Regions from separate parts of the Sinomonas sp. T428B genome, predicted to be linked through region 1. Evidence: riboswitches for the same ligand, from Rfam matches in the RefSeq annotation. Region 1 holds a riboswitch; the other holds the start of a gene.
What was found. A riboswitch is a leader RNA that binds a small molecule or an ion and turns the genes downstream of it on or off. The one in region 1 is predicted to bind S-adenosylmethionine.

Region 1 (5,223 bases):
GTGCGCATCGAGCAGGACCTCTCCAACGCGGGCCCGTTCCTCGCAGCAGCGCTCGCGACGCGCGGCACCGTCCGCGTGCCCAACTGGCCCGTCGGCACGACCCAGGTCGGGGATGCGTGGCGGACCATCCTCCCGCAGCTCGGCGCCGAGGTGACGCTCGACGGCGGGACCCTCACCGTCCGCGGGGGCGAGCGCATCACGGGCGCAGAGCTCGCCGACACGAGCGAGCTCGCCCCGACCGTAGCGGCCCTGTGCGCCCTCGCCGACACGCCCTCCCGGCTCACCGGCATCGCCCACCTGCGCGGCCACGAGACGGACCGCCTCGCGGCGCTCGTGAACGAGATCACCCGCCTCGGCGGCGACGCCGAGGAGACCGAGGACGGGCTCGTGATCCGCCCGGCCCCGCTGCATGGCGCCATCGTGCGCTCCTATGCGGACCATCGCATGGCGACGGCCGGCGCGATCTGGGGGCTCGCCGTCGAGGGGGTCGAGGTCGAGGACATCGCCACGACGTCCAAGACGATGCCCGACTTCCCGCAGATGTGGGCCAACATGCTCGGCCAGGGCGCCCGGCCCACCGCAGACAGCCGGGGCGGTCAGGCCTCTGACACGCACGGCGGGGCCGGCGAGCCCTCCCCCGCGGACCGGGGAGCCGGCGCCTGACATGCCCCGGGAGTGGGACGAGAGCGACGTCCGCATCCGGCCGAACAAGCGCGGCAGTCGCCCGCGCACGAAGGACCGGCCGAGCCACGAGGACGCCGTCGTCGGCAGGATCGTGACAGTGGACCGCGGCCGGTACACCGCCGTCGTCGCCGAGGATACCCCGCAGGAGCGGATCGTCGTCGCCGCGCGGGCGCGCGAGCTACGCCGCACCCCGGTGGTCCCCGGCGACTTCGTCGCCCTCGTCGGCGACGTCTCCGGGCGGCCCGACACGCTCGCGCGGCTCGTCCGCGTCGAGGAGCGTCGCACGCTGCTGCGACGCAGCGCGGACGACACCGACCCCGTCGAGCGCGTCGTCGTCGCGAACGCCGACCAGCTCGTGATCGTGGTCGCGGCCGCGAATCCGGAGCCGCGCACGGGGTTCATCGACCGCGCGCTCGTCGCGGCCTACGACGCCGGGATCGAGCCGCTCCTGCTCGTGACGAAGGCGGACCTGCGGGACCCGGCCCCGCTCCTGGCGACCTATGAGCAGCTGCCGCTCGCCGTCGTCGTGAGCCGGACAGCGGCAGGGCCGGACGGGCCCGAGGACGGCGACGCGACGCCCCGTGCGGAGGGCGGGCGAAAGGAGGCGCGCGGCATCGACGCGCGCGGTGCGGACGGCTCCTCGGCCCGGCTCGACGAGGATGCCGTGCGGGCCCTGCGCGCCGAGCTCGAGGGCCGCGTCACCGTGCTCCTGGGGCACTCGGGCGTGGGCAAGTCGACCATGGTCAACGCGCTCACGGGGGCCGACCGCGCGACGGGCGGCGTCAACGCGGTGACCGGGCGCGGGCGGCACACGTCGTCGTCGGCCCTCGCGCTGCGGCTCGAGGACGCCGCGCCGGGGAGCTGGATCATCGACACCCCCGGCATCCGCTCCTTCGGCCTCGCCCACGTCGACCCGGAACGGATCCTGCACGCGTTCGGCGACCTCGAGCCGGGGACCGAGGCCTGCGAGCGCGGCTGCCGGCACGACGCCTCGGCCGTGGGCTGCGGCCTCGACGCCTGGGTCGCCGAGGGGCACGCGGGCGACGCCGGCCCCGCCCGCCTCGCGTCGCTGCGCCGGCTGCTCGGGGCGGACCGCCGCGAGGAGGGCCAGGAGACGAAGGAGCTGGGCGCCCAGCCGCCCGGCGAGTGAAGCCCGCGCCTGCAGCCGTCCGACCCGCCGACGGGATAGCGTGGGTGCATGAACCACGCGCCCGAGACGTACAACGACGACCTCCGACTGGCCCACGTCCTGGCGGATTCCGTCGACGCCCAGACCATGGAGCGGTTCAAGGCCCTCGACCTCAAGATCGAGACGAAGCCGGACCTCACCCCCGTCACGGACGCGGACCGCGCCGCCGAGGAGGCCATCAGGGGCCAGCTCTCGCGCTCCCGCCCGCGCGACGCCGTCGTCGGCGAGGAGTTCGGCACGACCGGCCACGGCTCCCGCCGCTGGATCATCGACCCGATCGACGGCACGAAGAACTTCGTCAGGGGCGTGCCCGTGTGGGCCACGCTCATCGCCCTCGCGGACGGGGACGAGATCGTCGTCGGCGTCGTGAGCGCCCCCGCCCTCGGGCGGCGCTGGTGGGCCGCGAAGGGCGCCGGGGCGTACACCGGGCGCTCGCTCGCCTCCGCGACGCGGCTGCACGTGAGCAACGTCGCGAAGCTCGGCGACGCCTCGCTGTCCTACTCGAGCCTCTCGGGCTGGAAGGAGCGCGGGAACCTCGACGACTTCCTCTCGCTCACCGAGGACGTGTGGCGCACGCGCGCCTACGGGGACTTCTGGTCGTACTGCCTCGTCGCCGAGGGCGCCGTCGACATCGCGACCGAACCCGAGCTCGCGCTCTACGACATGGCCGCGCTCGTGCCCATCGTGACCGAGGCCGGCGGCCGCTTCACGTCGCTCGAGGGCAAGGAGGGCCCGTGGGGCGGCAACGCCCTCGCGACCAACGGCATCCTGCACTCGGAGGCGCTGGGCCGCCTCAACCCCGGGTACGACGACCTGCTCTGACCCGGACCCCGCCCATGTGACGCGGGCGTGTCACATTCCGCGTCATAGGGGCGGCGCGGGTGCGCGGGGGCGTGCCCGTGCCCTAATGTCGTGGACAGGTCACGAGTGCCAGCGCGAAACCCCGGTTTGCTGGCCGGCAACCCTCCAACCGCGGTGGGGTGCCCCGGGTGACGACCAGGCCGGTCCGGAGCGGATGCGGCAAGCGCGGACCCTGCGGTCCCTCACTCATGCGAGGTATGCCCCGTGAGCACTGCCCTCTCCCACGCCCCGATCATCTCCCGCGACGCGTACCCCGACGCGGCCGCGCCGCTCGCCGAGGTCGTCGGCTCGGAGCTGCGCGCCCCGCTCGTGGGCGGCGGCGAGGTCCGCTACGCGAACCTCGACTACGCCGCCTCGGCCCCGGCCCTCGCGGAGGTCGCGGACCACCTGAACGAGGTGCTCCCCTACTACGCGAGCGTGCACCGGGGCGCCGGGTACGCCTCCCAGATCAGCACGAGCGTGTACGAGAATGCCCGCGCGATCGTGCGGAGCTTCGTCGGCGGCCGCGACGACGACGCCGTCATCTTCACGCGCAACACGACCGAGTCGCTCAACCTCCTCGCGGGCTGCCTCCCCGCGCGCGGCGACGTCCTCTACCTCGACCTCGAGCACCACGCGAACCTCCTCCCGTGGCAGGCCCGGCCGCACCGCAGCGTCATCGCGGCGGGCACGATCGCCGAGACGCTCGAGCGCGTCCGGCTCCAGCTCTCCGACGGGGGCGTGAGCCTCCTCGCCGTCACGGGCGCCTCGAACGTCACCGGCGAGGTCCTGCCGCTCGCGACCCTCGCCGAGCTCGCCCACGAGCACGGCGCCCGCATCGCGGTCGACGCCGCGCAGCTCGCTCCGCACCGACGCATCGACGTCGCCGGGACGGGGATCGACTACCTCGCGTTCTCGGGCCACAAGCTCTACGCGCCGTTCGGCAGCGGCGTGCTCCTGGGACGGCCGGACTGGCTCGATGCCGGCCGCCCGCACCTCGCCGGCGGCGGGGCGGTCCGCGAGGTCCGGCTCGACGCCGTCACGTGGGCCGAGGGCCCGGCGCGGCACGAGGGCGGTTCCCCCAACGTGCTCGGCGCCGCCACGATCGCCCGAGCCGCCCAGGTCCTCGGGGACCTCGACGAGGGCCTCTGGCACCGGCACGAGCAGCAGCTGCGGGCCGCGCTCATCGACGGGCTGTCCGGGGTCGACGGCGTGACCGTGCACCGGCTCTTCGCCGACTCCGAGGCGGGCGACGGCGGCGACCCGGGCAGTTCCACTCCCGCCGCTGGCGGAGGCGCGATCGGCGTCGTCAACTTCTCCGTCGCGGGCCACGACGCGGGCCTCACGGCCGCCTACCTCTCCGCCGAGCACGGCGTGGGCGTCCGGGACGGCCGCTTCTGCGCCCATCCGGTCCTGCGCCGTCTGGGCCTCGCCTCGGGCTCGCTCCGGGCGAGCTTCGGCGTCGGCTCCCGGCTCGAGGACGTCGAGCGGCTCGTCGGCGGCGTCCGCCAGCTCGTCGAGAAGGGCCTCGGGCTCGACTACGTGGTCGACGCCGGCCGCTGGGTCCCCGCCCGGGACACGCGCGTCTTCCCCCACTGGGCGCCCAACACGCCTGGCACCGCGGGCGCGGCGCCCTGCGGCACCGACTCCTGACGCACTCCCGGCCGCCGGCCCGCGGCGGGCTGCGGTAGATTGCTGGGGGACGTCAGGAGGGAACGATGGGACGCGGCGGGCCGAAGCTCGGCGATGCACGACGGCGCGAGCTCGCCAGGGCGTTCGAGGCCGGCGGGGAGCACTACGAACGTGTGCGGCCGGGGTACCCCGAGGAGGCCGCCGACTGGCTCGTCCCCGCCGGCGCCCGCACCGCCGTCGACCTCGGCGCCGGCACGGGCAAGTTCACCGCGCTGCTGATCGCCCGGGGGCTCGAAGTCACCGCCGTCGACCCGAGCGCGGACATGCTCGCCCAGCTCGCCCGGCTCCATCCGGGCGCGCGCTGCGTCGTGGCCCCCGCCGAGTCGACGGGCCTGGCCGACGCGAGCGCCGACCTCGTTGTCGCGGCCCAGGCCTGGCATTGGTTCGACATCGGCGCGGCGACCCGCGAGGCCGCGCGTCTCCTGCGCCCGGGAGGGCGCGCGGGGCTCGTGTGGAACCAGCTCGACACGACGGTCCCCTGGGTCCACCGGCTCTCCCGCATCATGCACGCGGGCGACGTCCACAAGCCCGACTACCGCCCGCCGTCGGGCCCCGAGCTCGTCGGCTGGGAGGCCGCGCTCTTCCGCTGGGAGGACGCGATCACGCCCGAGGGGATCGTCGAGCTCGCCAAGTCCCGCAGCTACTACCTGCACGCCTCGGCCCGGCACCGCGCGAAGGTCGAGGACAACCTCGCGTGGTACCTCTTCGAGCACCTCGGCCACACCCCCGGAGAGGCCCTGGCCCTCCCCTACCTGACCCAGGCATGGCGGGCCGTGCCTCTGGCGCTTGGGTAGGCTGGTGTCGTGAAGAGCGCCCCC
Region 2 (5,223 bases), 1.9 Mb from region 1:
GGCGTCGTCGTACGCCGCGAGCCGCTCCCCGAGCTCCCGCTCCGTGCGCGGCGGGTCCTTGACCCCCATGAGCCTGCCCGCGCGGGCCCACTCGGCCACGTAGCGGTCCGCGCCGCCGGGCACGGGGCCCTCGAGGGCCTCATAGGTGCGCAGGAACGCGTCGGTGAAGGCGAGGTGCACCCAGGCCTCGAGCTCGGGATCGTTCGCCGAGTAGGGGCGGCGGATCCCGGCGGCGTCCGTGTAGGTCCCCCGGACGGGGCGGTGCCGCCGGCGCACCCAGGCACAGGCCCGCGCCGCGGCGGCAGTGTCCCCGTAGGTGACAGTGAAGATCCAGCGGATCGTGCCGGCGAGCCGGGCGAGCGGGTCGGCGCGGTAGTCCGAGTGCTCGGCGACGCCGGCCAGGACGCCAGGGTGGAGGGCCTGGGTCAGGAGCGCGCGGATGCCCCCGACGATCGGGGACATGCCCCCGTGCACGGCCCAGACGGCGGAGCCGGGGCCGAAGTAGCCGGCGTCGTCGCCCTCCTCGAGGGCGAGCTGCCACGACGGGATGCCCTCCGACTGGCCGGAGAAGGTGAGCAGGAGGCGGCGCCGCAGGGGAGCGATGAGGCGTTCGACGGGCGGGCTGGGCTGTGTGCGTGTACGCACACTTCCAGCGTACGCCGCGCCCGCGGCAGCATCACAGCACGCCTGAGAGGGGCCCATCAGATGGGTGCCGCGATGCCGCCCGCGGGGTGGATGTGGCGCGCGCGGCCCCCTCCGATGAGGGGAGCCGGGGCCGCAGGCGCGTAAGGGCTACTTAGCCCAGAACACGTGGTTCGTGAGGGGGACGAAGCCGTCCGGATCCGAGACGTTGACTACCTCGCCGATCAGGATGACGTGATCCCCCGCGTCCACCGTCTGCCAGAGTCGACACTCGAGGCGCGGCACGTCGTCGGCCACGATCGGCGAGCCGAGCACGCCGGGCTCCCAGTCGAGCCCCGCGAACTTGTCCGTCCCCTTAGCCGCGAACCGCTTCACGAGGTCCCGGTGGGACTCGGAGAGGATGTGCACGGCATAGTTGTCGGCGCGGTTCCAGGTCTCGAAGGAGCTCGACGCGCGGTCCACCGCCCAGGAGACGAGCGGCGGGTCGAGGCTGATCGAGGTGAACGAGTTGCTCACGATTCCCGCGAGCGTGCCGCCGTCCGAGGTCGTGATGACGGCGATGCCCGTGGCCCAGTGCGCCATGGCGCGGCGGAGATCCGCACCCTCGACGAGGTCCAGGGGTGTAGCTGTCATGCTGCCCTCCAGCATTTCGGCCGGACGCCCAGTGTCTGGACGCCGTACTTGCCGCGGATGTCCACCGCGGCCGGATCCTCATCTGGGGCACCCCACTACGGGAGAGGGTTGCCGCCCGGCCAGCCAGAGCTTCGCGCCGGGACTCTTGATCCTGTCCTCAACCCTACGAAGGGGTTTCGGAGCGGTCCACCCTAGCGGAAACAGGGGGACACATGTGCTTTTGTGACGCCAGGGACGAGGGCCCTCAGGCGTCATATGTGCTTTTGTGACGTGAGGGACGAGGACCCTCCAGCACCGCCGGGGCTGGGCTCCTAGGGCAACGAAAAGGCTCCCCGGAACCGGCCGTCTTCTTCAGCCAGTTCCGGGGAGCCTTACCGTTGTTCGTCCGCTCAGAGCACCTTCTCGAGGAAGGACTGGGTGCGGGCCTCCTGCGGGTTGCCCAGGACCTCGCGGGCGTCGCCGCGCTCGATGATGTAGCCCTCGTCCATGAACACGACCGTGTCGCCGACCTCGCGGGCGAAGCCCATCTCGTGGGTGACCACGACCATGGTCATGCCCGCCTTGGCGAGGTTCTTCATGACGGCGAGGACCTCGCCGACCTTCTCCGGATCCAGCGCGGAGGTCGGCTCGTCGAAGAGGATGATCTCCGGGTCCATGGCCAGGGCCCGGGCGATCGCGACGCGCTGCTGCTGCCCGCCGGAGAGCTGGGCCGGGTAGTGGTCGCCGAAGGCGCCCAGCCCGACGTCGGTCAGGAGCTCCTGGGCGCGCTTGGCAGCGGCCTTCTTGTCCCCGCGCTTGACCAGCACGGGCCCGGCCATGACGTTCTCCCGCGCGGTCATGTTCGGGAACAGGTTGAACGACTGGAACACCATCCCGATCCGGGTCCGCTGCTCGGCGAGCTTCTTCTTGGGAAGGGCGTGGTAGGCGTGCTCGGTCTCGTGGTAGCCGAAGTCCTCGCCGTTGACCCTCAGCACCCCCGAGTCGACCGTCTCGAGGCCGTTGAGGCAGCGCAGCAGGGTGGACTTGCCCGAGCCCGAGGGGCCGATGATGCAGGCGACCTCCCCGCTGGCGATGTCGAGGCTGATGTCCTTCAGGACCGTCTTGTGCCCGAACGACTTCTTCAGGTTCCGGACGTGGATCGTGCCGTCAGGGATGGTGCCGGTGGGGGTGGTCATCGTGCCGCCCCTTCCGGGCTCGTCAGCGCCACACGCTTGGCCTTCCTCGGAAGGGTCGCCGCGGAGCGGTTGTACTTCTGCTCGAGCTTGGACTGGGGGTAGCTCAGCAGCAGGGTCATGACCAGGTACCAGAGGCTGGCCACGATCAGCAGCGGGATGGTCTCGTAGGTGCGGGCGTAGATCAGCTGCGCGCTCTGCAGCAGCTCCGCCACGCCCAGGACGGACACGAGCGAGGTCTCCTTGAACATGCCGATGACCTGGTTGCCCGTGGCCGGGATGATCGAGGGCATCGCCTGCGGGATGATGACCTTCCGCATCCGCATCCCGGCGCTCATGCCCAGGGAGTCCGCGGCCTCGAGCTGGCCCTTGCCCACGGCGGAGAACCCGCCGCGGATGATCTCGGCCATGTAGGCGGCCTCGTTCAGGGTCAGGCCCACCAGGGCCGCCGTGATCGGGCCCATGATCGCGTTCGTGTCCACGGCCACGCCGAGGTCGGTGAACGGGATCCCGATCCGCAGGTCCGGGTACAGGGCGGAGATGTTGAACCAGAAGATCAGCTGCACCAGCACCGGGGTGCCGCGGAACAGCGTGATGTACAGGTTCGCGGCGATCGAGACCGGCTTCACGTGCGAGGAGCGCATGACCGCCAGGGCCAGGCCCAGCAGCGTGCCCAGGGCCATGCTCGCCACGGTGAGGAAGATCGTGAGCATCAGGCCGCGCAGGATGGACTCGGCGAAGAAGTACTTCCCGACCACGCCCCACCTGAAGTTGGGGTTCGTCAGGACCGAGGCCAGGATCCCCAGGCCGAGCAGGATGCTGAACGCCCAGCCCGCGTATTCCGAGGGCGTCCGCAGCCGGATCCGCGGCTTGAGCGCAGAGCCGGACGCGTTCGCCGTGGGCTCGCTTCCGCGAGTGATGGTTTCCAGCATGGACATCCCCTAGTTGAGCTTGGCGTCGGTGATGGCGCCGGACTCGAGGCCCCAGGTCTCGAGCGCCTCCTTGTACTCCGGGCTGTCGAGGACCGACTGGGTCGCCGCCTGCAGGGCGGGGGTCAGCGGGGAGTCCTTCTTGATGCCGATCGCCGTCACGTCGCTCGAGCCGACGTTGACCCGGCCGATCACGGTGAAGCTGTCCGGCTGCTGCTTGGCGGCCCACCCGAGGGCGGTCGTGTCGTAGAGGATGCCGTCGACCCGCTTGGAGTGCAGCTGGGTCAGCGCCTCCTGGATGTTGGGCAGCGTCACGGCGTTGATCTCCGGCTGGCCCTTGGAGGTGCACGTCTGCTCGTTCAGGGCCGGGAGGCGCTTGAGCTGGCCGGTCGAGCCCTGGGTGACGGCGATGTTCTTCCCGCACAGGTTCTCGACGGTGAGGTTCTGCGGGTTGCCCGCGGCAGCGGCCACGGAGGTGCCGGCCTTGAAGTAGTCGATCATGTCCAGGACCTTGAGCCGCTCATCGGTCTTGGACATGGTCGTGGCGGTGAAGTCGAAGCGCCCGCCGTCCAGCCCCGGGACGATCGTGTCGAACTTCGTGTCCACGAACTCCAGCTTGAGGTCGAGCTTCTTGGCGATGAGCCGGGCGATGTCCGGGTTGAGCCCGATCGCGGTCTGGTTGTCCTCGGCCAGGAAGGTCGTCGGCGGGTAGTGCAGGTCCATCGCGACCGTGAGCTCGCCCTTTTCCTTGAAGGACTGCGGGACCAGGCTCACTGCCTTCGGATCCGGCTGGACACCCTCCGAGATGTCCCTCGTGAGGTTCGTGAGGCTCTCGGACGCTGCCGGGGCGCTGGTGGCCTCGCCGCCGCAGGCACTCAGAGCCAGGATCGCGGCCAGACCCGCCGCAGCGGCGTGAACCTTGTTGATCTTCTTCACGGTGCTTCCCTTCGAATGGCTTCAGCACATGACGTGTTAGGGGTATGGGTGAGATGGTGCCGCACCATCCGACGGGTTCCTCCGCAGCCGTCTCCGTCGAGGCCTCGAGGTAACCAAGCCTGAGCGCTGAACGATGCCTCAGGCTTGCCGGCGAGAGTTGATGTGGTGTGCATCTCGTCACGCTGTGTCTGATGCAATAGAACCCCCTGATCGCTCGGTTGTCAACAATCGACCGTCACTGCGTTGACAATCTACAATCCCGGTCCTAGAGTCCAACTCACCGCTTGCCCGCGTCAGGAACCGAGAAAGCTATGACATCTAGGACGTCACGCTCCCCGGAGAGCAGAGGGGCAGGGGGCCCCGGCAGAAGCAGACTCGAAAGGGACGCCGCCGGGATCCGCGAGATCCCGGCTGACGTGTATTGGGGCCTTCAGACGCTACGCGCGCTGGAAGCGGTACCGATCGCCTGCACACAGATCTCGTCACGACCGGCGCTGGTCAAGGCACTCGCCCAGGTCAAGCGGGCATCTGTCCTGGCGCACGCCGGCCCCTGCCCCATGGACGAAGCGAAGAAGACGGCGATCGTGCAGGCATGCCGGGAGATCGAGTTGGGCAGACTGCTGGACCACTTCGTGGTCGACGTCCTCCAGTGCGACGCCGCTGGGGCGACGAATGCCAACGCAAACGAGGTCATCGCCAACCGCGCCCTCGAAATCCTGGGGCACGAACGGGGCACGTATTCAGTGATTCACCCCCACCATGACCTGGATGCGGGACTGTCTGCGAAGGACGTCTATTCGACCGCCACCAGGCTCGCGGCCATCGAAGGCACCCACGAGTTCCTCTCCGTCATGGCGGAACTCCGCCAGGAATTCGTGGCGCCCGCTCTGGAGGCGCACGAATGCCAGGTC

Region 2: another riboswitch for S-adenosylmethionine. It lies ahead of ACUYMY_RS02830 (flavin reductase family protein); the one in region 1 lies ahead of ACUYMY_RS11630 (aminotransferase class V-fold PLP-dependent enzyme).

The regions. Positions count from the first base shown of each region.
Region 1 is NZ_JBRAZR010000001.1:2,505,484-2,510,706, forward strand. It holds gene aroA (3-phosphoshikimate 1-carboxyvinyltransferase) at 1-663, shown strand, start outside; gene rsgA (ribosome small subunit-dependent GTPase A) at 665-1,834, shown strand; gene hisN (histidinol-phosphatase) at 1,883-2,695, shown strand; SAM riboswitch class IV at 2,793-2,906, shown strand; gene ACUYMY_RS11630 (aminotransferase class V-fold PLP-dependent enzyme) at 2,939-4,366, shown strand; gene ACUYMY_RS11635 (class I SAM-dependent methyltransferase) at 4,432-5,199, shown strand; gene ACUYMY_RS11640 (metal-dependent transcriptional regulator) at 5,209-5,223, shown strand, end outside.
Region 2 is NZ_JBRAZR010000001.1:598,516-603,738, reverse strand. It holds gene ACUYMY_RS02835 (oxygenase MpaB family protein) at 1-645, opposite strand, end outside; gene ACUYMY_RS02830 (flavin reductase family protein) at 793-1,275, opposite strand; SAM riboswitch class IV at 1,315-1,426, opposite strand; gene ACUYMY_RS02825 (amino acid ABC transporter ATP-binding protein) at 1,665-2,450, opposite strand; gene ACUYMY_RS02820 (amino acid ABC transporter permease) at 2,447-3,379, opposite strand; gene ACUYMY_RS02815 (ABC transporter substrate-binding protein) at 3,389-4,312, opposite strand; gene ACUYMY_RS02810 (lyase family protein) at 4,624-5,223, shown strand, end outside.